2 linked regions of the Luteolibacter flavescens genome follow. The main gene of each other region encodes a partner of the protein of the gene in region 2 in a complex. Links are inferred from orthologs where the notes say so. Each region holds a gene or a part of one and is shown on either strand. Other genes may lie near its edges. The genes, in order: prmC and prfA.

Region 1 (14,998 bases), on a different replicon or contig from region 2:
CGGAAAGTCCCGCCGCTCGAGATGCGCCGCGAACGCCTTGAGCTCCCCGATGGCGATTTCCTCGACCTCGACTGGTCCACCCGCGGCAATGACCGCCTCGTCATCCTGTCTCACGGCCTCGAGGCGGATTCAAAGGCGACCTACATCCAGGGCATGGCCCGCGCGCTGCAGGCCCGCGGCTGGGACGTGCTCGCCTGGAACTACCGCGGGTGCAGCGGCGAATCGAACCGCCTGCTGAAATTCTACCACAGCGGCGCGTCCGATGACCTCGATCATGTCGTGCGCCACGCGCTCGCCGTCCACCGGGCGTCGCGCGTCGATCTCGTCGGCTTCAGCCTCGGGGGAAACATGACGCTGAAGTATCTCGGCGAGCGTGGGGATGCGCGCGACATCGACCCGCGCCTGCACCGCGCGGCCGCCTTCTCGGTGCCGTGCGATCTCGCGTGCTCGTCCGCCCGGCTTTCCTCCGCCATCAACCGCCACATCTACATGCGGCGCTTCCTCGTCTCGCTGCGGAGGAAGCTCGCCGAAAAGCGCCCGCGCTTCCCGGACCGCATCGACCTCCGCGGCGCGTGGAAGATCCGCGACTTCCGCGGCTTCGACGACCGCTACACCGCGCCGCTCCACGGCTTCGCCGATGCGGAGGACTACTGGAGACGTAGTAGTTCGCGGCCCTTTCTCCCGCGCATCGCCATCCCCGCGCTGCTCGTGAATGCGGCGAATGATCCCTTCCTCGGCCCCGGGTGCTTCCCCCGCGAGGAGGCGGAGGCCAGCGCGTGCTTCCACTTGGAGGTGCCGCAGGATGGCGGGCACTGCGGATTCCACGGCGGCGGCAGGGGAGGGGAGAGCTGGGCGGAGACCCGCGCGGCGGAGTTCCTCGCCGGCGAGTGATGCTTTGCCAATTCCGCCGCCGCATCGAAGCTATCCCCGTGACCCACGACCCCGATGCCGCCTGCCGCCGAGCGATGGGCTACCTGGAACTCGGCCTGCCGGAGGAAGCTCTCGCCGAGCTGGATGAAATCACCGCACCCGGCAGCCTCGCCCTGCATCTGCGCGTCGATGTCCTCTTCCGCCTCGGCGACTGGCCCGCCGCCGCCGCGATCTGCGTGCCCATGACCGAGCAGGAGCCCTCCGATCCCGGCTGGTGGATCCAAGCCGCCTACGCCCAACGCCGCGCCGCCTCCCTCCAGGAAGCCGAGATGATCCTCCGCGCCGGCCTCACCCGCCACCCGGCGAATGGCATGATGCTCTACAATCTCGCCTGCTACGCCTGCATGCAGGGCCGCACCGATGAAGCACGCGGCTACTTCCACCGCGCCACCGCCACTGATCCCGAGCAAATGCTGGAAATGGGCCTCATCGACCCCGACCTCGAGGCCATCCGCCCCTGGCTGCTGGAACTCCTCGCCGCCCATCGTACGCGCACGACCTCCGCATAACCCGCTTCCCGTAGCTGCACTGGTGACCATAGTCGCACTGGGCACAGTGCGGAAGCCGGCCCTGTAGCGGTTCCCACCCGTGGCTCGCGTGGTGTCCAGCAGAGGATGGAAATGCAGGCTTCTCAGGTAGCGTCCTTCTCTTCAGGGTCAAAGGCTTGGCCATCCCTCAGCCCGGGTCAGCGGCCCGGGGATCACGTTGCGCGGGCATGGCGGCCTGAAAGGTCGCGATACGTGATGGTGGGCCTCGGCCTGGAGGTCACAGGGTGGAGGCAACGCGTCGAGGTATCCTGCGTCGAGATCGGTTGCGGCGTTTGTTTGTCTAACCGGCCTGCATCGTATCGCGGCCCTTCAGGCCGCCGACCTGTGTCGATCAGCCAACCCCGGCCGATGGCTGGGGCTGAGGGATGGCCGGACCCTTGGTTCTCAAAGCCGGAGCTGCTGGCGGCGGACCTTACCCTTGGCTTCAGTGGTGACCACCCGTGGCTCCGCGTGGTGTTACCACCACGACTACCGAGAAAGAATCGGCTCCTAAACCCAGGATCGTCGGCTCTGGACCGGACCATTCAAAGAACCGCGTTGCCCGGGAATTTTTAAATCCAGAGGGAAAATCGGACCGCGGATTTGCAAGCCCTGCAACACCAGCACCCTGCAAAAATTGCTGCAATTTGATTAAGTTTCTTTAACTATTGGTGGAATCCCTTATTACCCCATTACCACCTGATACGACAGGTGGGGGCGGCGTGCCCGTCGCAAACAAAAATTGAACAGAATCAAGGCTCAGGTGGTCTCACGGGACCGCGATTTCGGAATTTCAAGAAATATCCGAATTTAAATGAACCTTGATTTTTAAAAATACCCTCCCCACTTACTTCACCCGGATGCTCGCCGCATTTCCAGGGATGTCCTTTGGTCTCGCCCTCCTGGCCCTCGTATTCGCGACGGGGCTTCCGCTCTTCTGCGCCTTCGTGGCAGTGGCGAATGTGCGGCGCTACCGGGTGAAGGCGCATCCCTGCGATGCCTATCAGGTGCCGCCGGACGTGCGGCGGAGGATGGCCCCGTGGGTGAATCGGCTGGGCCACTTCGGCTTCCGCCAGGCGCAGGTGTCGCGGCTCGAGAGCGCGGGCTATGCCGAGGCGCACCGCTGGATCCTGCTCAATGACGAGGAGAAGACCTACGCGACGCTGGAGCGCACGGTGCCGGTGAGCGGTGCGGGGGCGAGCGTGTCGCTGACATTTTTCACGGCGCAGCGGGATGGCACGCTGGTGGTGACGGCAGACCGCCGGATCACGCACCACCCGCCGGCATGGTGGCAAGATATCCAGCGGTTCTTCGGCACCGTGGCGTCGCAGTGGAAGCTCCACTACGCCCGGGTGCGCGGCCTCACGGAGCGCGTGCTGCCGCCGGTGGAGAAATTCGCCGGAATGCTGGAGGCGGACGAGGAGGCGCGCCACGAAGCCCAGGTGAAGGGAGGCGAATTCGTCCCCACGAAAAATGACCCGGACATCCTGCGGCTGCGCTACACGCGCCTGCCGTCCCGGGTGCTGCCGCTGCTGGCGGACTTTTTCTCCGGCCGCAGTTTCCGCTCGGCGACCCGTCGCGACGTGGCCGCCCCGGCGAAGGCGCGGGTGGACGAGGGGGAGCGTGTGGGCGGACCCATCGGCCTGTCGCTGAATCAAGCGGTGGAGCAGGATCTTGCGCGCTACCGGGCACTCATCGCCGTGCGCTCCAGCCCGCTCGATCACCTGCGCCGCATCGTCGTGGTGCTTGGCACCGTGGCGGCCTTCATCGCCATTTTTGGTCGGGACCAGCCCCTGCAGACGGCGCTGACGGTGCTGGTGCTGATGGCGCTGCACGAGGCCGGCCACTGGCTGCCGATGCGGTTCTTCCGCTACAAGGGCGTGCCGCCGGTCTTCATCCCCTTCACCGGGGCCACGGAGCGCGCGAGAAAGCTGCACGCGCCGGCTTGGCAGCAGCTCATGGTCCATCTGGGCGGCCCGCTGCCCGGCCTGGTCGCCGGCCTCTCGATGCTGGGCCACGGTTACTTCGAGCCGACGACGCCGCTGTGGCTGCTGGATGCGGCGGGCATGGCGGTGGCGCTGAATGCCCTGCACCTGCTGCCGGTGCTGCCGATGGACGGGGGCAAGGTAGTGGACCTGCTCGTCTTCCGCGACATGCCGATGCTACGGCCCTTTTTCACCGTCACCTCGTCGCTCACCACCTTCGCCGCAGCGGTGCTGCTGAAGTCCCGCGTGCTGCGTTACGTCGCCGCCGCCATGTTCGGCGGGGTGCTGTGGGACGTGAAGACGATCCAGGTGGTGCGCGGCGCGCGCAAGCTGCCATGGGCGGGCGAGATCAATGACGAGCCGGAGGCACTGCGCCGGATCTTCCGCGGCATGCGGGAGGAGGGCCAGGGTGCCTTCATCGGCAGCGAGGGCTGGCACAAGAAGATCGAGGCGCTGCTCATCGAGGTGATGCGCAAGCGGCCCATCTTCTTCACCCGGCTGGCCGGGGGCACCCTGCTGGCCGTGGCCTGCGCCGCGCCCGCGCTGCTGCTGGTGGGCGTGCTGCTCGGCCCGGTGCTCAGCGATACCGGCCGCGTGGTGCGGAATGCGGAGCATGTGCTGGAATTCCGCCGCACCTTCCCCCGCGAGACCCGCCAGCTCGGCACCGAGGACAAGGCCGCACTGGTAGCGCTGGCCACAGAGACGGAAGCCGGCAGGCCGCCGGTGAATGCCGACCCCATCCTGCGGAAGCAGGACACTCGCAATGCGGCCACCCACCTCCTCCCCGTGCTGGCGAAGCGGCTGGACCGCCTGGACTGGCAAAAGGCGAACATCGCCACCCGTACCAATCTCATCGACTCCCGTGCCCTGCCCGTCTGGGTGGAGGTGCAGTGCCAGCAGCTCGAGCGCAGCGCCGCCGCGGGGAACCGAGCCGACACGTTGGAGCGGGCGGAGGAAATGCTCATCATCCTCGGTGCGTCCGAGCCCGCCACCAGCCTGGAGCGGCGCGAGCAGCTCTCCGGCATCGAGCTCCGCGTGCTGTCCGTGATCGAACGCGAGGCCTCCGCCGGTCACCTGAAGGCGGCGGACATTGATCGCCTGGACACCCTGATTTCCGGTCGGAACGTCGCGCCAAACCCGGAGGTGGAGAGCCTGCTGCTGGTGGCCGCGTGGTCGGAGCGCAGCCAGCTCTCCGCCATCGCCGACGCCGCCGCGCAGGCCTCGCTGGACCCGCGCTTCTGGCGGGATCTCTATCCCCGGATCCGCGTCGTCCGCCGCCTGCTGGCGGAGAAGAATACCCCCGCTCTGCCCGCGTCCGTCGCGCTGGCCCGCCACTGGCGGAGCAGCCGCCGCGTGGGCGACCTGCCGCCGCAGATCGGCATGAGGGTCGCGGTGGAGCCGGGCGAGGCGAATCTCATCCTGAATTTCTGCGAAGATCACCGCCAGCTCTCGTGGCGGCGCATCGTCACCCTCAGCGCGCTGCGCCTGGAGGGCTTCCGCCAGAAGAAAGGCAGCTTCCCCGACCACTGGAAGCACAGCGTGCCCGGAGGCGCAGAGCTGCAACTCCGCATGAGCGGCGGCGCGGAACCCTACATCCGCCTGACCGACCGCACGGACCAGATCCAGAATTCCGTGCCCGGCTGGCTCATCCCGCCGACGCTGCCGCTGCCCACCATCAGCCCGCCGCTGGACTACGATTGCCCGCTCTATGGGACGCAGGCGTTGCCTGAGGTATCCTCACATTGATTGAGGTACCGCGCGCCCTGGGCGGAATGCCCGGGATCTCCCCGTCGCCGCCCGGCGCGCCGATGCGGGATGGATACTACTCGCGCACGCGCTCCAGATTTGCACCGAGCGCCTGGAGCTTTTCATCGATGTGCTCGTAGCCGCGGTCGATGTGATAGAGGCGGCGGATCTCGGTGCTGCCCTTTGCCGTCAGGGCGGCCAGGACGAGGGCGGCGGAGGCGCGCAGGTCGCTGGCCATCACCGGGGCGGCGCTGAGCTGGTCCACGCCCTTGATCACGGCCTTGCCGTCATTCACCTGGATGTCCGCGCCCATGCGCTTCAGCTCCGCGCAGTGCATGAAGCGCTGCGGGAAAATCGTGTCCACCACCATGCTCGTGCCCGGCGTGGTGGCAAAGAGCGCCGTCATCTGCGCCTGCATGTCCGTGGGGTAGCCGGGATACGGCTCCGTCACGATCTCCGCGGGCATCGGATTGTCCGCGCGGTGGATGGTGCAGGCATCGCCCACGTCATTGAAGTGCACCTGGTGGCCAGCCTTGCGCAGCGCCGCGGTCACGGCCGTGAGGTGCTCGTGGCGCAGGCGGCGCAGCGTGACGCCCTCCCCCGCGATGGCCGCGGCCACCATGAAGGTGCCGGCCTCGATGCGGTCCGGGATCACATTGTGCACCGTGCCCTTCAGCTTTTCCACGCCCTCGATCGTGATGACCGGCGTGCCGGCTCCAGTGATCTTCGCGCCCATGGAATTCAGGAAATCCGCCAGGTCCACCACCTCCGGCTCGCACGCCGCGGAGGTGATCGTGGTGATGCCCTCGGCCAGCGTCGCGGCCATCATCACATTGTCCGTGCCCAGCACGGTCGGGCCCATCGGGCCGCAGAGGTCGATCGTCGCGCCCTTCAGGCCGTCCGGAGCGGAGAGCACCACATTTCCCCCCTCGATCTCCGCCTTCGCGCCGAGGGCTTCCAAGCCGCGGACGTGCAGGTCCACCGGCCGGTCCCCGATGACGCAGCCGCCGGGCAGCGCCACCACGCAGCGGCGCTTCCGCGCCAGCAACGGGCCCATCACGCAGACGGACGCTCGCATGCGGCGCACGATCTCGTAGTCCGCGGTGTCCGAGATATCCGCCGCCGTCACCCGCACCGTACCGGAGAAGCGCTCCACATCCGCACCCAGCGCGCTGAGGATTTGCACCATGTAGTTCGTGTCCGAGACATCGGGCACGCGGCGGATCACGCAGTCCTCATCGGTCAGCAGCGTGGCGGCTAGGATCGGCAGCGAGGCGTTCTTCGACCCGGAGATCGTGATCGCGCCGTGAATCGGGGTGCCGCCGTGAACGATGAGCTTGTCCATTGAAGTGGTGAAAAGGGTGACCGGTGATCGATCAGTGATCCGTGGGGGAACCACCGCATCGCGCGATCGGGAAGCGGGGGATGCCGGAAAGGTCCTTGAGAGTCAAGACGCCGGTCAGGGAAGCCCGCTGCATCAAGCCCTCGACCTCGCGCGACTGGTCGATGCCGATTTCCAAGGCAAGCCAGCCGCCGGGAGCCAGCCGCGCCGCCGCCTCGGGGACGAAGCGCCGGATGAGATCCAGCCCGTCCGCCCCGCTGAAGAGCGCCAGCGCGGGATCGTGCGCCAGCTCCCTCGCCAGCGTCGGCCGGTCCACCTCCGGGACGTAGGGAAGATTTGCCACGATCAGGTCGTAGCCCGGCCCGCCGAGCTGGGGAGCGGTGAAGAGATCGCTTTCGACGAAGGTGACATTGGTCACTTCCAGCTCCGCCGCGTTTTCCCGGGCGAGCGCGAGAGCCTCCGGCGAGACGTCTGCGAGCGTGACATGCGAGCCGGGGGTGTCTGCCGCCAGCGTCAGGCCGAGCACGCCGCTGCCGCAGCCCATGTCGAGGATACGCGGATTGGGCGGGAGCTTTGCATTTTTCAGCAGCCACTCCGCCAGCTCCTCCGTCTCCGGGCGGGGGATCAGCGCGCGGGCGTCCGTTTTGAAGTCGCGGCGGTGAAAGGTGACGTAGCCGATGAGGTGCTGGATCGGCACGCCCTCGCCGCGCTTTTTCAGCAGGTCGCGCAGCGGGGCCAGATCGGTCTCCTCCAGTGGCTGGTCGAAGCGCAGGTAGAGATCCATGCGCGTGCACGCAAGCTGGTGGGCCACCAGCAGTTGCATGTTTCGCCGAGCGTCCTCGATGCCCTTTTTCGTCAGATAGGCGGTGCCCTTGTCGAGGGTCTCCAGAACGGTCGTCATGCGCGGGGGAAAGTCAGCGCGCCGGAAGCGGATGAGGCAAGGCAAAGTGGATTTTCGACGCAGGCAACGTGGCCGACGTAGTAGAATGGCTGCGCCATTCGGGCAGGGCGAGGCGTGAAGGGAAACCGCAACGTCGCCCCATCAGGCGGCCCGCACCCCGAACGTAGCAGAATGGCTTCGCCATTCGGGCTGGGCGAGGCGTGAAGGAAAATCGCCACGTCGCCCCATCAGGCGGCCCGCACCCCGAACGTAGCAGAATGGCTTCGCCATTCGGGCTGGGCGCGGCGTGACGGGAAATCGCCACGTCGCCCCATCAGGCGGCCCGCACCCCGCCGGAGCGACGCAGTCGCTCCGCTACGAAGCGCGAAGCGCGCCACGAAGAAAGTCCCCTCACCCCAAAGACCTCACCAACTCCGAGAAAAACACCGCGCCCTCTTCCAGCGCGGCAATCTCGATGAATTCATCGCACGTGTGCGCCTGGTCGATCGACCCGGGCCCCATGCACACCGATGCCAGCCCCGCATCGGATAAGTGCGCCGCATCCGAAAACCACGGTGCCCCCACCGGCCTCGACGCCGCGCGCACCTCCCGGATGCGCCCGATCCACGGGTGCGTCTCCGGCATTTCCATCGGCGGATTCTCCTTCGGCTTCACGATCTCCAGCGGCAATGCCAGCCGCGAGATCGTCTTCTCCAGCAGCGCCAGCGCCCCGCCCGCATCGCGCAGGGCCGGGGTGATGCGGATGTCGATCTCCGCCTCTGCCAGATCCGGCACGATATTCGGCCGCGAACCCGCGCGAAGCACGCCCACATTGATCGTCGAGCGGCCCAGCACGTCGTGCGTGTAGGTCGCCAGTTCCGCGGCCAGCTCGCGCTCCAGCACGTCCAGCGCGCGCGCCAGCTTCATCGCCGCATTGTCCCCGCGCTCCGGCTGCGAGGAATGCGCTGCCTTCCCCGTCGCCCGCAGCGTCGCCCATAGCGAGCCCTTCGTCGTATAGACGATGTCGAGCGAAGTCGGCTCGCCCACGATGGCGAAGGCGTAGTCATGCGCGTGGTGCCGCGCGAAATCCTTCGAGCCCCATTGGCCCGACTCCTCGCCCATGAAGGCCACGAAATCCACCGCCACCGGCAGATCCGCCAGCCTCGCCGCGTTTTCCTTCAGCCCCCATAGCATCGCCGCCATCGGGCCCTTCGTGTCCGAGGTGCCGCGGCCCCACACCCGGCCGTCACCGATCTCCCCGCCGAAGGGGTCGATGGTCATGCTGCCCACGCCCACCGTATCTAGGTGCGGGCCCAGCAGGATGCGCGGCCTGCCATCGCGCGGCGCGAAGCGGGCGATCAGATTCGGCCGGCCCGGCTTGATTTCCTCCAGCGCCACCTCCGCGCCCAGCGCGGCCAGCCAGCCGGACAGGAACTCCGCCAGCGCCGCCTCGCCCGTCTTGTCCGTGCCCGCCGGATTGTCCGGATTCACGGATGGGATGCGGACGAGCTGCTGGAGGAGATCGACGGGACCAGTCATGAGGGGATAGGAGGCCATCCAGCCGCCCACGTCCAACCCCGAACGCCCGGAAAGGCGAATGAGCGAATGAATAATCAGCGGGGGGAAGGGATCGCTCCTCTACCGGCTCCGTTGCTTCGAATTCTGGCGTGCCTTGAGTTGTGCCTCTTCCGCCGCTTCCACTTCCCGAAACTTCGCTTCTGCCTCGGCGCGGACCTCGGGCGGCAAGTCGAGCCGAGCCGCGAGATCCTGGAGGGCGACGAGGCTGGCATTCGGCCCGTCCAATGTCATGTTCGGCATCGAGAAATTCTGATCTCTATTGTTCCGAGTGGGAATTCCACGGACCGCCTGGAGAAACAGTGCGTCCCGGTCACCGGAAGGGGGCATTGCGGGAAGCGCTCCGAGTATGGGGATTTTCGAGGGCTCCATTTCCCTGCCCAAGATTCGGGTAGCAGTCAAAAAGACCAATCGATCTTCACCGTTCTTATTCAGGTGATCCAATGCGGAAATCATCTCGCGGCGCCGGTCCCTGGGCGGGTGATACATTTCAACGAGCAGATCCGCCTTGAGCAGCCTCGGGGCATCGTCAGGTCGCAGGGGAGACGAGTTTGCGTAAGGATCGTCCCAAGTTTCGGGATAAAGACTGTGGCTCGCCGGTTGCAGCACGGACTCCGGGGCCGAATGGGAATACCATTCCAGCGCCGCGATGGGGTCCTCCATGACCCAGCGCCCGGCAATCGAGCGGAAGGCCCAATGCGATGCTTCCATTCCACGGGCAGCCAGCGAGTCGGCCAGTTCACGGCCTTTCACCTCCCAGTCTTGCCCGGCAGGTGCCCCGTCCGCAAATCCATCCACCATCAGCCTGCATCGGTCCCCACCTTTGGTGGTCAGCGCCAGGCTCCATGCTTCACCCGGAAGCCGGGCGGCATACTCTCTGAAAATTTCGGGGACAATATCGTCATCAAAGGGGGTAAGTTGATCAACCCGGGAGTCGACCTCGTCTTTCAAAAAGGCTTCCCATGCCCCCTTCGGATCCTTCATGGCGTGGCCGACATAGGCTCTTTGGAAGTCGTCGGCGAGCTGCGCAAGGGCATCGTTTCCGAGCTGGCTGACGTCTTCCTTCAGCGAGCCATTGGCTTCAGCGATCTCCATCAGCCGTGTCCGGACAACCTCGGGCTCGCGGGATGCCCAGATCGTTATAATGGCCTGCCGGTAGTCATGGAGCTCCGAGACGAAGCGAGTGCCCTCTCCCATCCATTCGTAGAGCTGACGGAGTTCGTCGGTGCTCAGATCGGCGATTCGTTCGAGGGCGTATTTCTGCCAGTCATGCTTAAGCCGGTAGAAACCTACATCCTTCGTCCGGTTCCGGTCCCACTTGATGGCAGCTTTCTCCAGTTCCAGCGCCAGCTCCTTCATCCCGGCATCCAATGAGTCAAAGCGCTCGGGGTCGCGCTCGTCGTCAATCCTTTCCGTCTTCGAGGGCAGGATGCCCGGGCGCGTCCCCGCGGCATTGCCGGTCGCCGCGGCTTCCCCGTCGTCCCTGCCCGACAAGGCAAAGATCAACAGGGCTCCGGCGGCGATGGCTGCGGCGATGGAAGCTGTCCTCTTCAAGGCGTCCAGCATTGAAGCTCCATGGGACGCAAACCCCCAGCCGGAAATTCATCCCGTCGGCGAGCCCGGCGATCAGGTTTGGCCAGCCCGGCTTGTCCGGATTTACGGAAGGGATGCGGACGAGCTGCTGGAGGAGATCGACGGGACCAGTTGTGCCGTGATAGGTGGCGATCCAACGCCCACGTCCAACCCCGAACGCCCGGAAAGGCGAATGATCGAATGAATCAGCGGGGAGCGAAGGGATTATCCCCATCGCGGCGCATCTGCTTTAATTTCTGGAGCGCCTTGAGTTCCTGTTCTTCCACGTTTCGGAAAGTTGCTTCCGCCTCGGCGCGGATCTCTGCTGGCAGGTCGAGGCGCTCAGCGAGAGCACGCATGGCGACGAGGCTGGAATTCGGATCTTCAAGTTGCGGGTCGAGGATCCCCAAAGGAAACCCATTGCTCCGGTTCGGAATCCCGCGCACTGCTAGGAGAAACAGGGAGTTACGGTCCTCCGGCGAGGGGATTCCGGGAATCACTTCGAGCAACGGGACCTTCATGGGATAGAGCCCCGCTCCCAAAAGTTCGCCAAGGGCTTCGAGCGCCACCTGATCCTCCCCGTGTTTGTTGAGGTGAAGCAAGGCGGTCACGGTCTCGCGGCTCCGATCCTTGTAGGAGTGGAACATTTCGACGAGGAGATAGGTCTTCAGTAGCATCGCGGCTTCCTCGGAGTTGCGTGCTGGAGCGTCCTCGAAGGGATCGTCACTGCGACCACGCTTGAGACGGTCGCGGGCCGACTTCAAGGCATCCTCCGGGGCGCAACGGGCAAACCAATCCAAGGCCGCGACGGGATCTTCCGCGAGCCAGCGTTCGCCGATCGACTGGAACGGCCATTGCGATGCTTCGATTCCGCGGGCGGCAAGCGACTCCGCCAGCTCATAGCCTTTTTTCTCCCAGTCCTGCCCGGTGGGTGCCCCGTCCGCAAATCCCTCCACCATCTGCGTGGAATGGTCGGGATCTTGTGTCGCCAGCGCTAGGCTCCAGGCCTCGCCCGGGAGCTGGGCGGCATACTCCTTGAAAATTCCGGAGACGGTGATGACTCCGTTTACCAGCCTCTTCATCCGGGGATCGGCCTCGTCCTTGAGGAATGTCTCCCATGCCGACTTGGGATCCTTCATGGCGTGGCCGACATAGGCATGGTGGAGGTCGTCGGCAAATTCATCACGGAAGGCATTCTTCCAACCGCTCTCCCCCTCGCCCAGAAATCCTCGGTCTTCCGCGATATCCATCAATCTCGCCCGAACCACCTCCGGCTCGCGGGAGGCCCAGATCGTGATGAGCTCTTTCCGGTAGTCGTGAAGTTCCGAGTAAGAGCCCGAGTCCATCCACTCGCCGAGCTGCCGGATTTGTTCGATATCGAGAGCCGAGATCTTCGCCATCGAAAACTCCCGCCAGTCATTCGTGAGTTGGTGGAAACCTTCATCTTCCGGCCGGTTCCGCTGCCACTTGATGGCGGCTTTCTCCAGTTCCAGGGCCAGTTCCTTCATCCCGGCATCCAGCGTGTCAAAGCGCTCGGGGTCGCGCTCGTCGTCGATCCTTTCCGTCTTCGAGGGCAGGCTGCCCGGGCGCGTCCCCGTGGCATTGCCGGTCGCCGCGGCTTCCCCGTCGTCACTGCTCGACAAGGCAAAGATCGCAATGGCCCCGGCGGCGATGGCGATGGCTGCGGCGATGGAAGCTGTCTTCTTCAAGGCGTCGGGGATTGAAGCTCCATGGGACGCAAATCCCCAGCCGGAAATTCATCCCGTCGGCGAGGCGGGCCTCACTTCTTCTCCACGCGCGGGACTTCCACTAGGAGGTCCGACTCCGCGAGGTCGCTGGGGGCGACGACGGGCTCGTTCTTCGGCAGCTTGTCGGCGGAGCCGTAGCGCTGGGCGATGAGCGGCTTCACGTCCGGGTGGTCGAGCTTGTAGTCGTGGAAGCGGCGCGGCTCGCAGAGCTTCACGCCGGCTTCGTGGAAGACCTTCCAGACCAGCTCGGAGCAGTACAGCTTGTCATCGCCCCACTTGAAGCCGGTGTCGTAGTTCAGGCCGACCTGCTTCTTTCCCCAGGCCTTCGCCTTTTCCACCGCGGCGGCGTCCGGCGCGGACTTCAGGCGGCGGGCGTGGAAGGTGCCGGCCTTCGAGCGTTTTTCGAATTCCTCCACGGTGGTGATGCTCACCGGTTGCACGGCCTCCAGCACCAGCAGGCGGCCCTTGTCGCTGAGCACCACGCCGCAGTGCGTGTAGGGCGAATCCGTCGCGCCGCGGACCGCGTCCGCCTGTTGCCCGCCGGTGCCGTGGAAGAGGATATCGCCCTCGCGGAGGTCATACGGTACCGCCGCCACATCGGCGGAGGCGAGACCGGCGAGCGAGAGGGTCGCGGACAGCACGAGAGCGGAGGAGGAGCAACGCGTCATCATATCTTTCCGCCGAGAATAACCGCGATCCGCCGGGAGTCCATGGGGAAGCGTCTTCTTGGGGGCTTGGGGAGCGAAGGTCATCAGACCGGCCCTTCAGCTCTCCAGGGCCAAAGGCCCGGTCATCCCTCAGCCCGGGCCAACGGCCCGGGGATCACGTTGCGTGAGCATGGCGGACTGAAGGGCCGCGATACGTGACAGCGGGCCTCGCCCTGAAAGCCCCGACGTAAAGGCAGCGCGGGGCAATGTTCGGCTCGGCCGACTTGCGGCGTTTGTTTGACTGACCGACCTGCATCCTATCGCAGCCCTTCAGGCCGCCGATCCATCTTGATCCTCAAACCCCGGCCGATGGCCGGGGCTGAGGGATGGCCGGACCTTTGGTCCTGAAAACCGGAGTTTCTGATAGGAGACCTTACCCGTAGCTTCGCATGGTGTCACCACCACGACCACGGTGGGTGGGGCTCCGTGCGGTGCGTTTGGCGGGAGGGAGAGGGAGGACAACGAAACGAGCGAAATGGACGAAATTTGAAATGCCTCGTGGGCTTTCCGCCCTCACCCAAGCGCTCGAATCCGAAAACGCCCAATCGCCTGCTTTCTCAATTATCCAATTTCTTGGTTTTCATCGCCTTTCTTTAGCCTGTTTCGTTCGTTTCGTTGTCCTCCGCCTGACTTTCCAAAGGACCTGCCTCACCCGGGGGGCACCTGGTCTCCGTCCGCAGCCGGGGACCATCCGGGCCGGTCTGATGACCGGCGCTCCCAGGGGGGCGCCGCAACGAGCCCCACCCGTGATCGCGGTTCGCTTGCCGCCCTCCTTTACAAACCGGGAGCCCTCTGGCATGCCTCCGCGCCCATGTCCGACCTGCCGAAAGCCTATGAACCCCAAGAGGTGGAAGCCAAGTGGTACGCCGCCTGGCTCGAAGGGAAGTGCTTCGAAGCCGATCCGTCCTCCGAAAAAGAGGCCTACTCGATCGTCATCCCGCCTCCGAATGTCACCGGCATCCTGCATCTCGGCCACGTCCTGAACAATACCATCCAAGACATCCTTGCCCGCCGCGCCCGCCAGCTGGGGAAGGAAGTCCTCTGGCTCCCCGGCACCGACCACGCCGGCATCGCCACCCAGACAAAGGTGGAGCGCGAGCTGCGAGAAAAGGAAGGCAAGACCCGCCGCGACCTCGGCCGCGAGGAATTCCTCAAGCGCGTCTGGGACTTCAAGGACAAGCACGGCAACATCATCATCAGCCAGCTCAAGCGCCTCGGCTGCTCCTGCGACTGGAGCCGCGAGCGCTTCACCATGGACGAGTCCTACACGAAGTGGGTGAGCCACGTCTTCGTGGAGCTTTTCAAGGAAGGCCTCATCTACCGCGGCAAGCGCATCGTGAACTGGTGCCCGGTCTCCCTCACCGCGCTGTCCGATGAAGAGGTGATCATGAAGGAACAGAACTCGAAGCTCTTCTTCATGAAGTACGAGCTCACGGATGCTCCCGGCGAGTTCCTCGAAATTTCCACCACCCGCCCGGAGACGCTCATGGGCGACGTGGCCGTGGCCGTGAACCCGAAGGACCCGCGCTTCGCGAAGTACGTGGGCCGCACGGTGAACCGTCCCTTCCCGCACGCCGCGATCCCGGTGATCGCCGACGAGCACGTGGACATCGAGTTCGGCACCGGCGCGCTGAAGATCACCCCCGCGCACGACAAGGCGGACTTCGAGATCGGCATCCGCCACAATCTCGAGATCATCGACGTGCTCACGCCGGACGGTCATGTGAATTGCCCGGAGCTGCCGGAGCTTCACGGGCTTGAGCGTTTCGCGGCCCGCCGGAAGGCCGCCGCGATGCTCGAGGAGATGGGCCTGCTCATCAAGATCGAGGAATACAAAAACAACGTCGGCTACTCCGAGCGCGCCGACGTGCCCGTGGAGCCGCGCATTTCGATGCAGTGGTTCCTCAAGTATCCCTGCGTGAAGGAAGCCGCCGATGCGGTGGCAAACGGCGAGATCGCCTTCCGCCCCGAGCGCTGGGCGAAGAC
Region 2 (14,936 bases):
TCTCGTGCGGGGTGCCATCGAAAGCTCCGGACAAGGGAAGTCCACCATGATTCAAGGCAGCACTCCTCCGGAGGACCGGCTTTTCCGCCTGCGGAACTCGCTGGAGAGCGGCGGCAGCACGCGCCCGCTGATGGACTTCATGATCTATCGCTACCAGCTTCCGAGTGCCGCCTTCCCGACGGCCAGGCCGAATCTCGTCCAATGCACCCCGCTGCTCGACCGCATGTCTTGGCGACGCGTCACCTTTGGCAAGGACCCCGGCATCCAGCTCTCGGATCCCTTCTTCCGCGTGGTGAATCTTCGCGAGAATTACAACATCCCGCTCGCCGGGCCTTGGACCGATACCGTCCTGCCCACCATCGGTAATCCTATCACCTCGGGTCTCGCGCGTCCTCCCTACATCCCTGCCGATGTCACCGCGGCGATCCTTGTCGATGATCCTTTGCCGGTCATTGAGGGAGCCCGCTATCGCCACCTCATCGTCACCTTCACCGAACGCGGCGAGATCCGGAACGTGATCCCGCTCGAACCCGTCCAGCACTAATCCAACGAAGACGGTCGCCATGAAAGCATCCATCACCCTTGCCCTGCTGGCCCCCGCGCTCCTCCGTGCCGAGCCCGTCTCACGCCTCGCGGCGGAGTGGTTCGTGCCGAGTCCATCCTCGCCAAAGGATTTCGCCCTCGTCGATTCCGCCACCGGCACCGTGCGCCTCGGCTCCACGGGGAGCGATGGCCAGACGAGCTTTTCGCCTCCGGTCAGCACAGGCATCTCGAATGTAGCGGATACCGCGTGGGCCATCTATGGCGGCACAGGCGTGCTGTCGCTGGCGTCTCCGGATACGAACCGCGTCGCGCTGGTGCTGCCCGGCCAGCCGATACCGGTGGCCCGCACCTTCACCTCGCACACCGGCATCGGTCCGTCCGGCGTCGGCGAGATCGACGGAGGCAGCGGCATGGAGTGGGCGCTGTCCACGATCCACAATGGCGGGGCGAATGGCGCACGGCAGGAGGTATTCAATGTGCTTGCGACGACGCCCGTTTCGCTCGGCAGCGGCTCGACGAATGTCCCCATCCATCGCCTTGAGCCGCTCCGTGATTCGTCGAATGGCCGCACCGTCGGTCTCTACGCCGCGGCGAGCGGGGCGAATACCGGCTTTGGCATCCTGCAGCGCAGCGGTGCCAGTGTGGTTCGCTCGACGCGCATCACTCTTTCCGGGACCGCGTATCCGGTGAGCAATGTGATCACCTCATCCGGCGAGACCATCGTGATGGGCTATCGTCAGGGCAATGCCACCGCGCACCTGCTGCGGGTGACCACGCCGGTCACCACCGCATCCACCTTCACGAATGCGACGATCACCCTGCCTTATCTCGTTTCGTCGGTCCTGCCCGTATTGCAGGGCGGCACGGGAAACATCACCGACGGCATCCTCGCCATCGCGGCGGACGGGTCGAAGGCCGAGTGGTTCCGCGTGAATGCGGCGGCGAATGCGCTGGTCACCACCGGCGTCACCTTTCCCGCGCCTGCGGGCGGCTTTGTTACCGGGCTGTTGCCGCTGCCAGGCATCGGTGTGGTGCGCCTGAGCGGAGCCACGGCAGGCGGTCCTTCGACGGCCTTCGAGACATCGCAGTGGAATGGCTCGGCGTGGACCGTAACGGACACCGGCGATTTGCCAGCGCTTCCTTCGGGCGCGGCGAATTTCGCGACGCTGCTTTTCTATTCGGCGAATCCACAGGCGGATGAGTCCGCGCGGTTGCTGGGCATCCAGAATGCCCCGCATTGGACGAGGCGCTCCGGTGCATTCTCAGCCGTGCCCGCGTCGGTGATGAAGGAGAGCTTCGTCTCCAGCACCGGCGGTCTCGGCAGTGCGGTGAGCGAGACGGTGTATGCTCCCTCCGGCACGAATTACGTGGTGACGAATCAGGTGGAAGCGGGGCTCAGCATTTCTGCGGTGGGGAATTCCATCGCGGCGCTCTATACGCCTTCGCTCGTCGTGGAACCAGCCACCGGCAGCTATGAGCAGGCATTTCAGGTGACCGCACTGTATGATGCGGAGCGCTATGATCTGCTGTGGCGGCGCATGCCTTCCGGATCGTGGATGAGCTGGAATGGTCCGCTCGGCGTGGGCTATGACATCGGCCTGCAATTCCGTCTGCGTGACGTGGCGACCGGTGCGAGCGGCGCGATCGTCACTCGCGACTACGACCTGCCCGCGGCGGCGCTCGCCAGCCAGGACTCGGATGGCGATGGCGTGCCGGACTACGTGGAGATCGGTCTCGCGCTCGATCCCTTCGCGGGTGCCGACAGCGATGGCGACGGTGTGTCGGATCTGGCGGAACTTCTCGCCAATACGGACCCGGGTTCCGCGGCGAGCTTTCCTGCCAATCCCGCCGACATCGGCGCGGCCAGTGGCATCGATCTCGTGGCGGTCCCGCGCAATGCCGCGGGCACGGAAATGGCCACGGGCGAGCAGATGAATGTCCGCCGTCAGGATGGCAGCCTCGTCGCGCAGGGACTGATGCAGGCCATCGCCCCGGCGCTCCCGGATGGTGGTGTTCGCGGGGCACGGCTGCGCGCGGACTCGAACCTGCCGACCGACGAGCTGATCGTGTTGGATTCCCCGCTCTACTTCGACCTGACGAATTCCACACGGAACGGTCGTGAGATCCTGCGGGTGATGCAGCCCGTGCTGCCGCCGAAATTCTCGCCTGTCTTCACGCCCTCCGGCACCGACCTCTCGGCAGATACGGCAGGATGGGTGGCGGCTGCCCAGGCTGCGGCCACGACCTACCGGCGCATCCCCGCGAGGACCACGCTGGACCCGGAGGACAGTGCCGTCGCTGTGCTCGTGGAGTCGCTGGTGCATGCCGGACTCGCCACGGCGCGACCGGCCGAACTGCCTGCCCCGCAGGTCTCGGAGTTCTCTTTCTTCCCCGGTCGCGCGTCGGACAGCACGCGGATCTATCTGGGTGCAGCGGATAGGGCATTGCTGGATGCCGCGGGATTCTCCATGCCCGCGGCGCTGACCGTTGCCACGGGAGCGAAGGCCGCGATGACCCCGCTGGCGGATGCGATTTATCAACGCCACGTCACCGGTGTAGCAGCGTCTCCGGGCATGATGCCGCCCTTCGATGCGCTGCGGATCATCCTCCGCGGGGGCGATGCACCCAACGGCTATGCTGGGGCTGCGACTCCTGCCGTGATCACCTCTGCCCGCACGGCTTTCAATACCGCGCTGGCCGCCACATCTTCGATCTATCGTCCGGTGCAGACCTGGACCGTGGAGATTCCAGTGACCTCACAGGGACGCGCGATCTATCCGCGTGTCAGCGACGGCGTGCAAGTGATGCTGCTGGACGCGAGCGGGGATCGCTTCGCGCTGGAGCAGGGGATGGGATTGCGCCCCGGCTCCCGTTTCGCGGTGACGGGCTATACCGATTCGCCGCCTTTCAATGGCCGACCGACCCTCGTGGTCACCCGGGTCGCCGTCGCCTTGCTGCCCGCCTCGAGCGATCGCGATGATGATGGCAATCTTTTGGACGATGAATGGGAGCGCTTCTTCTTTGGCTCGACCGGTCAAGACGCCTTCAGCGAGCCACAACCTGGCTACAGCCTGCTCCAGTATTTCCTCGACGGGCTCGATCCGCGCGGCGGTGACATCCCGGCAGGAGAAGCGGTCTCGCTGCTGCCGGTGTCGGTGGATTTCGCGCCATCGGCAGGTGGGAGCTTCGAGCTCCAGTTCGCCTTCCCCGCGAGCTACGCGGATCGCTTCGACTTCATCGTGGAAGCCAGCACCACGCTCGGTGCCGGGAGCTTCGCGAAGGTGAACAGCGCCACGATCAGCTCGCTAGGTGGCGATCTCTACCGCGCCACCGTCCCCGCTTCCGCCGCCACCGCCCCGGCCACCTTCTACCGCGTGCGCATCGCGCTGAAGTGACGGGGTGGGGGCGGTTCCACATGGGGGCAAACAGCCCCGTGTTGGATTTATGGTTGGCGCGAGGGAATCGCTCGTCGCCCATGCCGACGGTAGATTTTGAAATCGGAGTCGGTCCGTCAGCTATTCAGGGTGCCTTCAAATAGGGTGCAAGAACTTCGAAGATCTCCGGCGAAGGCTCGACCGGCGATAAAGTAGTCTCGCCGGCCTTTCGCCGCTTCACCAGACCGGCTGCCGCTGCGTTGAAATCGCAGCGCCCATCGCTGAGCAGAACGACGGCCGCCCCGTCTTCGTGAACTCGGAGCCTTGCGACGAGCTTTCCGGACTCCGTGTCCCAGAGTCCTGCGTAGCTCTCATAGTCGTCCAATATACCCAATCCGGAATCTATCCAGACGCCGCGACCATTTGGCGTGAAGCCCTTCCATCTGGCCGTGGACTTTCCGAAATCCGCGACCGTTCTCGGGAGTTCGATGCAAGGTTTTTCGGGATCCAAGGGGATCAATACCGGATTCTTAAAGTCATTGCAGAGGGCTAGCAGCGACTTTCCGGAAGGCACGAGATAGATACTATTAATATCTCTCGGTAGTCCGTCCCTCAGCTTGGTGCTCTTGCCGGAGCGAGCATCGACGCGATGAAGCGATGCCGGGTGGGAAATCATCAGGAAGGTGTCGGCGTCTTCCGCAACTGCCCAGAGGGCGTCTTCCGATAGGCGCTCCGAGTCGTGCAAGACCCGGCACTTTCCTTCTGGCGTGATCTCGGAGATCCGGTAACGCGATTTCTCATAGCCGGCGTCGAAGTGCATGATGAGTGGCTTCACCGGATGAAACGTAGGGAGTTCCTCTTCGTCGGTGAAGGAATCAAGAATCTCACCGTCTGAACGAATTACTTCCATTTGCATGTTCCCGGACCTTGCACCCGGAGCGTTTCGCACGATGAAGTCGCCGCACTTCCAAAAGACTTCGAAACTCTCGTCCACTGCCCTCGCAGGACGTTGGCCAGCCCTGAGAAAAAAACCGTCGTTCTTCGTGCTCGCCATCATCCCGCCATCCGGAAACGCGATCACCTCCGTGACCTCAGCTTGCAGTTCGCCCTGCACTTTTCCTTGCAAGCCGTGCTCCATGGTAATCCCGTGGATGGCACCGGACTTGGAGCCATACAGCGCCGTCTTCCCGTCCGGATGAATGCTTGAAAGCGCGCGACTCAGGGGAACATCCGGGAATTCGCGAAGTTTCCATGAGTCCGCATTCTCCGGGTTCCCCTCGTAGCAAAACCAACCTTTATCGGTAGCCGCGGCAATGAGACGCCCGGATCGATCCGTATCAAGTTTGGTGATGGTAACGCCGCGGGGAAAGGAGATCGAGAGCGCTTTAGTCTCGGAAGGCTTCGACGGATCGATAGCCTCCACTGTCTTCCGGCCGCTGCCCTTGTCCGTTTTGATCGACAGTAATTTCCCCGAGTCTCCGAACCATGACGTCGAGATGCGTTCCACTGATGACGGGTGAACCTCGAAGGTCTGGCGTCCGTCTGTGGAAAAGGTCCGCAGCCAAGGCTGATCACGGCTTTCAAATATCGTGAGGAATCGCGTCCCGCTTCGATCCGATTTGCCGGAGGCAAAGCCATTGACAACAGTGTGCCGCGCTAGTTCCGGATTCCTTGTAATACTCTCAGGACCCATGATGGGCTTCCTGGGATAATTCAGATCAATGCGTTGGGTGACCTCGTTGCTCTCCGGATCGAAAAGGATCAACCCTGTCTTCCTGCACACGATCGTCAGCTTGCCGGAGTCGGTCAGGGAAATCGTGCCGATTTCCGCCTCACCCAGTTGAACTTTGGACAGCTCTTTTCCATCCTCAAGTGATCGCTGCCAAAGCGTGTCCCCCTCGCCGAGGAAGATCTTGCGCCGGGTAGAATCGACGGCTACGGCGGAAAGCCGCGAAGATTCACTGGAGGACCAGATGACACGTCGGTTCAGCCAGTCCCAAACCACGACTCCACTAGCGCACCAGTAGCTCACGTAGCGATTGTCGGAACTGAATGCCAGATCCATCAAAATGTGGCTGGGTTGACCTTCCAAGGTTTCGAGCAAGGCCCCTGATGCCGTGTCCCACACTGCCAGTTCACCTAAGAACTGCTGCGTGGCCGCGAAGCGCCCGTCGTCCGACAGGGCCACAGCATTGGTCAGGCCCAGCCGGGTTTCTTGGATGACGATGTCGTTCGCCGCGAGCTCTTGCACCGGCGAGAACATGATGATTGAGGCAACGATCCAGAACTTGTGCATGGCTTAGATAGTAGAGAGCACCTCGTCGAAGACCGTGAGCGTGTCGTCCAGATCTGCCTCGGTGTGGGCGAGGCTGAGGAAGCCGGTTTCGTAGGGGCTGGGGGCGAGGTAGATGCCCTTGTCGAGGCAGCCCCAGAAGAACTTCTTAAACAGCTCCAGGTCCTGCTTTATCACGTCGTCCACGTTCACGATCTCGCGGTCGGTGAAGTAGAGACAGAACATCGAGCCGGTTCGATTGAACCGGTAGGGCAGTCCCTTACCATCGAGCAGGGAGCGCAGGCCGCTCTCGAAGTGCGCGCCGAGTTGTTCCAGGCGAGTGAAGCCATTCGGTGCACCTTCGCCGCCCGTTCCCGCGAGCTGCTTGAGCTGCGCGAGGCCGGCGGCCATGGCGAGCGGATTCCCGGAAAGCGTGCCTGCCTGATAGACCGGGCCGATGGGCGCGAGCATGTCCATGACATCGGCACGGCCGCCGAAGGCACCCACGGGCAAGCCGCCGCCGATCACCTTGCCGAAGCAGCTCAGGTCCGGCGTGAGATTCTCGATGCCCTGCACGCCCGCCTTGCCGAGGCGGAAGCCGGTCATCACCTCGTCGAAGATGAGCAGCGCGCCATGCTTCTTCGTGATTGAGGAGAGAAGGTCGAGGTATCCGGGCCGCGGGAAAACGAGGCCGGCATTCGCGGGATACGACTCCACGATGATGGCGGCGATTTGCTCACCCTGCTCCGCGAAAAGCTTCTCCAAAGCCTCCACGTCATTGTAGGGCAGCACGATGGTCTTTTCGGCGAAGGACTTCGGCACGCCCGCCGAGTCAGGCTCGCCGTGGGTCAGCGCACCGGAACCGGCTGCCACGAGCAGCGAATCGCTGTGGCCGTGGTAACAGCCGTCGAATTTCACGATGTAGTCCCGCTTCGTGAAGCCGCGTGCGAGGCGGATGGCGGACATTGTGGCCTCGGTGCCGGAGGAGCACATGCGGACCTTCTCCACGGAGGGCACCCAGTCGGTGATGGTGCGGGCCATCTCCACCTCGTAGGGATTCGGGATGCCGAAGGAGATGCCGTCCTTGGCGACCTCGTGAATCGTGTTCGTGATCACGGCCGGGGCGTGGCCGAGGATATTCGGGCCCCAGGAGCCGATGTAGTCGATGTAGGTCTTGCCATCCACGTCCTCGATCCGGCTGCCCTTGGCGCGGCGGACGAAGAAGGGCTCGCCGCCGACATTGCGGAAGGCGCGGACGGGGGAATTCACACCGCCCGGGATCTTCTCCTTGGCGGCGGCGAAAAGTTTCTGGGAAAGCGGACCGGTCACGGGGGGAGGGTGAACGGGGAAGCCGGGTTCGCCAAGGATTCGATGGCGCTCCCAGGTTCAGCCGCCGGTGAGCTGCTTTTTGAAAAACTCCACCGTCCGTTCCCACGCCAGCTTCGCGGCGGCCTCGTCGTAGCGCGGTGTGGTGTCGTTGTGGAAGCCGTGGTTCACGCCGGGGTAGATGTGGGCCTCGTATTTCACGCCCGCCTTCTTCAGCGCCTCTTCCCAGGCGGGCCATCCAGCATTTACTCGCTCGTCGTGCTCGGCGAATTGCAGGAGCAGGGCACCCTTGATCTTCGTGGCGTCCTCGGCGGGAGGCTGGCCGCCGTAGAAGGGCACCGCGGCTTTCACCAGATCCGGCAGCTTCACTGCCAGCGTGTTTGCCATGCCGCCGCCGAAGCAGAAGCCGACCACCCCGATCTTCCCGTCGCAGGCGGGGTGCGCGGCCATCCACTTGGTAGCGGCGATGAAATCCTGCTCCATCTGGCCCTTGTCGCGCTGGGCCTGGAGGTTCCGGCCCTCGTCGTCATTCCCGGGATAGCCGCCCAGCGGGGTGAGGGCATCCGGGGCGAAGGCGGCGAATCCGGCCACCGCGAGCCGCCGGGTGACGTCCTCGATGTAGGGATTCAGCCCGCGATTTTCATGCACCACGAGGATGAAGGGCAGCTTTCCCTCCACCTTCGCCGGGCGGGCGTAGTAGCCGCGCATTTTCCCGCCGCCCTGGGGCGAGTCATAGGTCTCGTAGGAAACGGTGATCCGTTCGTCGTCCTTCTCGACCTGGGCGGCGAGCGCATACTGCGGGCTCAGGGCGGCTAGCAGACCAGCAGCGGTCAGCCCGCCGACCGCGAATTGCGAGGCTCGCTCCAGGAATCCCCGCCGACCGACCTGCCCGTGCACGTATTCGTCGTAGAGATTCAGCAGCTCCTGCGGGAAGTCCTTCGCGGTTTTTCGGTCCATTCCGATGGAAGGGACCACGTTCGCGGGAAGTTGCGAGCGATCTCTGTCCGTGGCGGGTGAAATATTTCGTGAATACCCGCATGGCATTCTGCGTCGGAGAAAACGCGGAATTTCCTTTCCGCCTCAGACACGCTATCTTGATCCCATGAAAGCCGCCCTGGTTTCCACGCTTCTGTTGTCGCTGCTCCTTCCCGTCTCGGCCCAAGTGAAACGAGTGGAGCGGAAATCCCTCATCGACCGCGATCCGGACGTGGTCCACCTCACCTCGCTGGCCAAGGACCCGGTGGAGCTGAAGGTGATCAAGGAGGCCACCGTCTTTTCCGACAAAAACGGCAAGAGCAAGCTGGGCATCCTCCGCTCGGATCAGACCGTGATCCTCGAGGCCATGACCGAAAAGGCCTACAAGGTGCGCGGTCAGGGGGAAAAGAACGGAATTTCCGGTTGGGTGGGCCCGCACGCCTTCTCCTCGAAGGACCCGAATTTCGTCGAGAATCTCAAGAAGCTCCACGCTCGCCAGGTGGAGGTGCAGGCACTCATCGAGGAAAAGGAGCTCGCCATCGGCATGACACCGGAAGAGGTCACACAATCCCGTGGCAAGCCCACGAAGACCTCCGTGAAGCGCACCGAAAAGGGCCAGACCGGGAAGTGGGAATACATTGATTTCGAGCAAGTCCAGCACTTCACCTACTCGCGCGACCCCTACACCGGGCAGACCTACCGCCAGCTCTCCCATGTGACGCAGGAGGAGAAGGAAAAGACCGTCGTGGAATTCGAAAACGGCGTGGTGAGTTCCCTCGAAGAGAGCGAGCAGCGCCGCCGGGCACCGGTGAAGATCGTCGTGCCGCCGCTCGTCTTTGCGTGGTGAGCGGGACCGTGAGGGTGGATTTCTGCGGATATTCGCGGGAATGCCGGATTTCGGGTTGAATCCGGGGCCGGACGTGTTGCCTTTCAGGGGCGGCAAGTCGCGCCTCGCGCCCCTGTCGGCTAGATTTCTCCCGAAGATCCCATTCACATGAAAAAACCAACATTCGGAAAAAGGGCAGCAGGCTTCACCCTGGTGGAGCTGATGGTCTGCGTCGTGATCGTCATTTCGCTGGCCGCTCTGGTCTTCGGCCTGACCAGAAACGCCATGGCAAAGGGCAACCTGTCCGCCTCCATGACCCGCGTCCGCGACCTCGGCGTGCGTGTCCAAGCCTACGCGCAGGACAATGCCGGCATCCTGCCGGTCTGGAAGGACCAGTCGCAGGACCTCTACTGGTGGGGCGCGCTGATCAAGGACCCGCGCAACCCCACCGAGCTGGACATCTTCCGCAGCGATGCGCACAAGCAATTCGACAACAATCCGTCGAATCCGAACCTCTCCTACGGCTGGAATGCCCGCGTGATGGGTCGCTCCGAGTCCTCCGAGGGTGACGACGGTCCGAAGCGCCTGGCGAACTTCAAGGACGCTGCCCGCGCCTTGGTGCTGGCCGACGGGCCGGCCCGCAATCCGAACGCCCTGCTCGACGAGAGCAGCCTGCCTGACCCGGAGCGCTACGATGGCAAGGCCGCCGGCCTGATGTTGGATGGCTCCGCCATCCAGCTCACCATCGAGAATGACTTCAAGGGCCAGTCCGTCTGGTTCATGACGGAGGAAGAGCGCGAGGCGCAGGGCAAGTAATCGCCCCACCGATCCCATCCAATCAATCTGCCGGAGCCGGTCTCGTACCGACTCCGGCTTTTTGTTGCCCGCAGGTGATCACTTCTTCCGCTTGGAGGACGCGCTCATGATCTCGGTCCACTCGCCATCCTCGCCCTGGATGTGGCTGGTGAAGGTTTTGGTGTCCTTGTCCTTCACCACGATGACTTCCTTGAAGTTGCAGATCTTACCGCCCTGCATCGGGCACGGGCCACGGCTTTCCAGAGTCAGGGTATTGGTCGCCTCGTCCAGCGTGCCGGTGTATTGCCACATGGTGCTGGTCATGGAATCGACCCAGGTGCCGACGAATTTTTCCTTCGCCGGGTCGTAGCCGATGGTGAGGACGCTGGAGAAGATTGAGCCCATCATCTCGCCCTGGCCCTCCGAGACGATCCAGAAGCCGCCCAGCAGGCGGGCCTTCTCGGTGCTCTTTCCTTCCATGGGCGGCTTGCCGGGCTCGATCACGCATTTCATGGAGGACTCCCACTCGCCTGCGAGTTGGGCCAGCCATTCGTGCTGCTTCACCGGCTTCGGCATTTCCGGCGGTGCCTCCTGGGCACGGACGGAGATGGGCAGGAGAAGGAGTGCGGATGCAATCAAGGTCGTGAGTTTCATGGTAGATATCGATTGGTTCACCAGGACAACGAATGGACTCCCGCCAAAAGGACAGGGCAAGCGACGAAAAGGCCCGGCAACCGCAGCGGGCCGTCCGGGCTGGATGATATGAAGTGACGCGAGAGGGAGGATCAGCGGGCGTCCTCGATCTCCTCGCGGCTTTCCTTGGAGAGCTTGTCGAGCGCGTATTCCACGGTCTTCCCGTTCTCCAGCTTGAAGGTCGCCTTCGTGTCGGTGGAGGAGACCAGCTCGGCCTTGATCTTCTTGCCCTCGGCATTCGTCCACTCGCGCATGCCGCTGGATTTGTCCGCGTCTTTGGTTTCGGCTGCCTTGGCCGGGACACTGGCGGCGGCCTTTTCGACCTCGGCGTCGAGGTTCTTGAAGGCCTTCCGGCTGTCCTCGCCGATCTGCTTGTAGCACATGCCGCCGAGGATCTTGTTGTCGGCTTCCGAGGAGAAGACGGTCACGATCGGGATGACGTTGCCCTTGGTCTTGTAGGTCTCGTAGGTGGCCTGCTTGATGTTTCCGGGCAGCTTGTCCTTCCGGGCCTCGTCCTCGATCACGAGGATGTAGTCCGAGCGCATCTGCTTGAAGATCGCCTCATTCCCGGACTGGCACATCGGGCAGGTGGACTCGGTGTCGGTGACGACCACGGCAATCGGCTTGCCGGTTTCCTTCGATTTCGCCCGGGCCGCCTCATAGTCGGCACCGGTGAATGAACCGCGAGGGGCTTCCGCCGCGAAGGCGGCACCGGCGAGAAGCGTGAAGAGGAGGAATGCTTTTGTCTTCATGTCGTGCAGAATGATATGTTTGAAAACAACGGCGTGTTACGTGAATCGATGATGATTTCTTCGTGAAATCTCGAAAAATCCGGCGATTTCTTTCAGGGGCGTGAAAACCTGCCGGTCGAGTCTGGCCAATGCGAAATGTTGTTGAATGCCGAGCCCTCACATGTTCACAGCATGACATGAGTTGGCGATGCAAGGAGTGCGGGGCGCTGAATGACGATCTCCACCCGAAGTGCTGGAAATGCGGGAGCGGCGGGATTTACCAAGCCGGGCAAGCGGCTGCCGCGAAGAACGGCAAGATCATCCACTGCTCGACGACCGTGGGGATTCCCGGCCGTGAGGTCGCATCGTCCCTAGGCGTGGTCTTCGGGGAAATGGTCCTCGGGACAAGCGTCTTCCGGGACCTGCTGGCCGGTCTTCAGGATCTCGTCGGAGCCAGATCCGGCACCTATGAGAACAAGCTGAAGGAGGGCAGGGACATCGCATTCCGGGAACTCATGCGCGAGGCGGAATCCCTCGGCGCAGACGCCGTGATCGGCATCGACGTGGACTACGAGACCGTCGCCCAGACGATGCTCATGATCTGCGTCTCCGGAACCGCCGTCACCTTGAAGCCTGAGCCGACGGCTGAGAAAATGTGATCGGTATTCTCGATCCGGCAGGCCTTAGATAGCTGCCGGGTCTTGAAATCGCTGCCTTACAAGTTCCCCACGTTCTCGATCACGAATTTCGACCAGCTTTCGAGATTCGGGAGCAGCGGGCCTTGGAGTTCGGCGAGTTCGCTGAAGCAAAGATTCGATAGCGCGTCCTCGCGAGCGGCGACGCGGGTGCTGTCGAGGTCGATCACGTGGACGATGCCGAGGTGGACGCGGCCCACGTCGTTGCTGTCGTCATTGATGAGCGCGGCGATGCGGTTGGTGTGGGCGGTCTCGAAGATGAGTTCTTCATTCAGCTCGCGCTCGACGGCGGCGAAGTAGGCGTCGCGACCGGTGCGGCCGCCGCCGGTGTCCACCGGGTTGATGTGGCCGCCCACGCCCACGGAGAGCTTCGAGTGCAGGCGATCCTCGCCGCCGGACTTTCCGCGGGTGTAGTTCAGGATCGAGGTGCCGCAGCGGATCAGGCAATACGGGATGAGCTGCTTGTGCGTCGGGTCCTCCTCGGCCTCGGCACGATCCATGAAAAGGTGATTCTCCGGGTCGAGCAGCTTTTCCAGCGCCTCCTCCAGCCCGTGCGTGCGGATGCCATGGAAGGTGCCGATGGCATCAAAGAGAGGGCGGGGGACCACGAGGACTTGCTCACCGGCGTATTTCGACATGCCGGGGAGGGTGAAGTTCCCGGCGGGAAGTGCCAAGTTCCAACGCTTGGTAGCGTCGAAGGGATTTCGCCTCCGTCAGCGGATCCCGGCCTCGGTCATCCGCTCGGCCATTTCCGCCTTTTGCAGCTCGGCAGTGAATTCGCTGAGGTCGCCGGCCATGATGCCGGTCAGGTTGTGCGAGGTGTGGCTGATCCGGTGGTCGGTCACCCGGCTCTGCGGGAAATTGTAGGTGCGGATCTTTTCCGAGCGGTCGCCGGAGCCGATCTGGGCGCGGCGGTGGGCGCTGTGTTTCTCCTGCTCCTCGCGCAGCTTCATTTCGTAGAGCCGCGTCCGCATGATCTGGAGCGCGCGCTCCTTGTTCTGCCCCTGCGAACGACCGTCCTCGCAGCGGACGTAGAGGCCGGTGGGCAGGTGGAAGACCTGCACGGCGGACTCGGTCCGGTTCACGTGCTGGCCACCGGCACCACCCGCGCGGCAGACCTCGATGCGGAGGTCGTCCGGCTTCAGCTCCACGTCCACTTCCTCCGCCTCAGGCATCACGGCCACGGTCACGGTGGAGGTGTGGATGCGGCCCTGCGTTTCCGTGGCGGGCACGCGCTGCACGCGATGGACGCCGGACTCGTACTTCAGGATGCGGAAAACCTCATCGCCGGTCACGCGGAGGAAGACTTCCTTGAAGCCTCCGACTTCGGACGGACTGCTGGAGAGGTGCTCGGTCTTCCACCCGCGGGTCTCCGAGTAGCGCTGGTAGAGGCGCAGCAGTTCGGCGGCGAAAAGCGATGCCTCGTCACCTCCGGCTCCGGCGCGGATTTCCACGATCGCGTCGCGGTCCTCATTCGGATCGGCGGGAAGCAAGGCATACTGGATGTCCTCGGAAAGCTGCGCGATTTCCGCCTGCAGGCCAGGGATTTCCTCACGGGCCATCTCGGCCATCTCCGCGTCGTCGCCGCGGGAAAGCTCGTCGTTTTCCTCAAGCTGGCGCTTCGCCGTCCCCAGCCGCTCCCACAGATCCAGCGTCTGCTTGATCTTGCGGTGCTCTCGGACGATCTCGCCGGCTTTCTTCGGGTCGCTGAAGAAAGCTCCGTCCGCCATCATGTCGTCGATCTCGCCGAGACGGCGGCGGCGCTGGTGGATGAGGGCGGAGTAGTCCATGGCTGGAGAGCAGGGTGGGGAGAATCAGGGCACGAAAAAGCCGCAACTCCGTGGAGCTGCGGCTTTGAAAAAGCAATGACGGGAAAGGACTAAGCCTTCGCCGCGGTGCGGGCCTTGCGCACGATGCTGTTCACGGTCTCGGAGACCTGGGCACCGACGCCGATCCACTTGTCGGCCTTCTCGAGGTCGAGCGTGTAGTTCACACCTTCCTTGAGCGGGTCGTAGGTGCCGACTTGCTCGATGTAACGGCCATCGCGGCGCTTGCGGCTGTCGACAGCAACGATCTTGTAGTAGGGACGGTCCTTGGTTCCCTGGCGGTTGAGGCGGAGTGCGACGGCCATGTGCGTGAAATTCGTTCTGAAAGGTCACCTGCCGGGTGGCAGGGGCGGGGAAGCTGCATGACTCACAGCGGCTTGCCAAGTAGAATCTCGGGTAAATTCATCGAGCCGTCTCTTTTGCGGAAACCGAGGAGAGCACCCACTTCTTCTCGATCTTCTTCCACTCCATGTCCAGCCGGAGCATGCCATCGACCGGGCGCTCGCCATTCTGGAGCTCGATGATGGTGTCCACGCTCACCTTGGCTTTGGCAACGTCCCCATTGAGGGTCAGCTCCTCGATCACCGGTGCCTCAAAGGAAATCCGGCGGCTGCCGCGGGCGGCGGCGGTGTAGCTGGCCACCAGGCTGTCCCGGGACTGTGGGCCTTCCACGTATTTATTCGTCTCGTCCGTGCCGTGGATGGTCACATTTGGCGCGAGATAGCCCTCGATGGAGCTGCCGCGGGTGGTGCGGGCGATTTCGCTGGTGGTCTCCTCGACGGCTGCCGATTCGATGAACGAGGTGATGCGTCGGGCGAGCACACGCTCGGGCTGATACCACCACCAGCCGAAGCCACCGGCGAGAACGAGGAAGAGAACC

What was found.
Region 1: the proteins of prfA (region 2) and prmC are in contact, whole or in part, in a crystal structure (PDB 2B3T), measured with the Escherichia coli proteins. The link is inferred for Luteolibacter flavescens from one-to-one orthologs.

The regions. Positions count from the first base shown.
Region 1 is NZ_JAPDDS010000008.1:209,449-224,446, reverse strand. What follows is about bases 5,499-8,456. They hold prmC (peptide chain release factor N(5)-glutamine methyltransferase), read right to left. Parts: upstream 7,432-8,456; coding sequence 6,565-7,431; downstream 5,499-6,564. Other genes in these bases: OKA04_RS15595 (M20 family metallopeptidase), read right to left, coding at 7,822-8,456; murA (UDP-N-acetylglucosamine 1-carboxyvinyltransferase), read right to left, coding at 5,499-6,533. Outside these bases: OKA04_RS15620 (YheT family hydrolase), read left to right, coding at 1-891; OKA04_RS15615 (TPR end-of-group domain-containing protein), read left to right, coding at 891-1,439; OKA04_RS15610 (zinc metalloprotease), read left to right, coding at 2,318-5,188; more of murA, read right to left, coding at 5,265-5,498; more of OKA04_RS15595, read right to left, coding at 8,457-8,949; OKA04_RS15590 (hypothetical protein), read right to left, coding at 9,049-10,551; OKA04_RS15585 (hypothetical protein), read right to left, coding at 10,764-12,266; OKA04_RS15580 (YiiX/YebB-like N1pC/P60 family cysteine hydrolase), read right to left, coding at 12,338-12,976; OKA04_RS15575 (valine--tRNA ligase), read left to right, coding at 13,824-14,998. UniProt on the Escherichia coli protein: Methylates the class 1 translation termination release factors RF1/PrfA and RF2/PrfB on the glutamine residue of the universally conserved GGQ motif, i.e. on 'Gln-235' in RF1 and on 'Gln-252' in RF2.
Region 2 is NZ_JAPDDS010000012.1:100,492-115,427, forward strand. Bases 11,983-14,878 are described here. They hold prfA (peptide chain release factor 1), read right to left. Parts: upstream 14,021-14,878; coding sequence 12,944-14,020; downstream 11,983-12,943. Other genes in these bases: OKA04_RS18930 (YbjQ family protein), read left to right, coding at 11,983-12,194; OKA04_RS18935 (hypothetical protein), read right to left, coding at 12,251-12,868; rpsP (30S ribosomal protein S16), read right to left, coding at 14,110-14,361; OKA04_RS18950 (hypothetical protein), read right to left, coding at 14,459-14,878. Also shown: OKA04_RS18885 (hypothetical protein), read left to right, coding at 1-544; OKA04_RS18890 (thrombospondin type 3 repeat-containing protein), read left to right, coding at 564-3,938; OKA04_RS18895 (WD40 repeat domain-containing protein), read right to left, coding at 4,063-6,213; hemL (glutamate-1-semialdehyde 2,1-aminomutase), read right to left, coding at 6,217-7,518; OKA04_RS18905 (dienelactone hydrolase family protein), read right to left, coding at 7,576-8,472; OKA04_RS18910 (hypothetical protein), read left to right, coding at 8,618-9,337; OKA04_RS18915 (type II secretion system protein), read left to right, coding at 9,485-10,132; OKA04_RS18920 (DUF1579 domain-containing protein), read right to left, coding at 10,211-10,765; OKA04_RS18925 (thioredoxin domain-containing protein), read right to left, coding at 10,897-11,556; more of OKA04_RS18930, read left to right, coding at 11,733-11,982; more of OKA04_RS18950, read right to left, coding at 14,879-14,936. UniProt on the Escherichia coli protein: Peptide chain release factor 1 directs the termination of translation in response to the peptide chain termination codons UAG and UAA.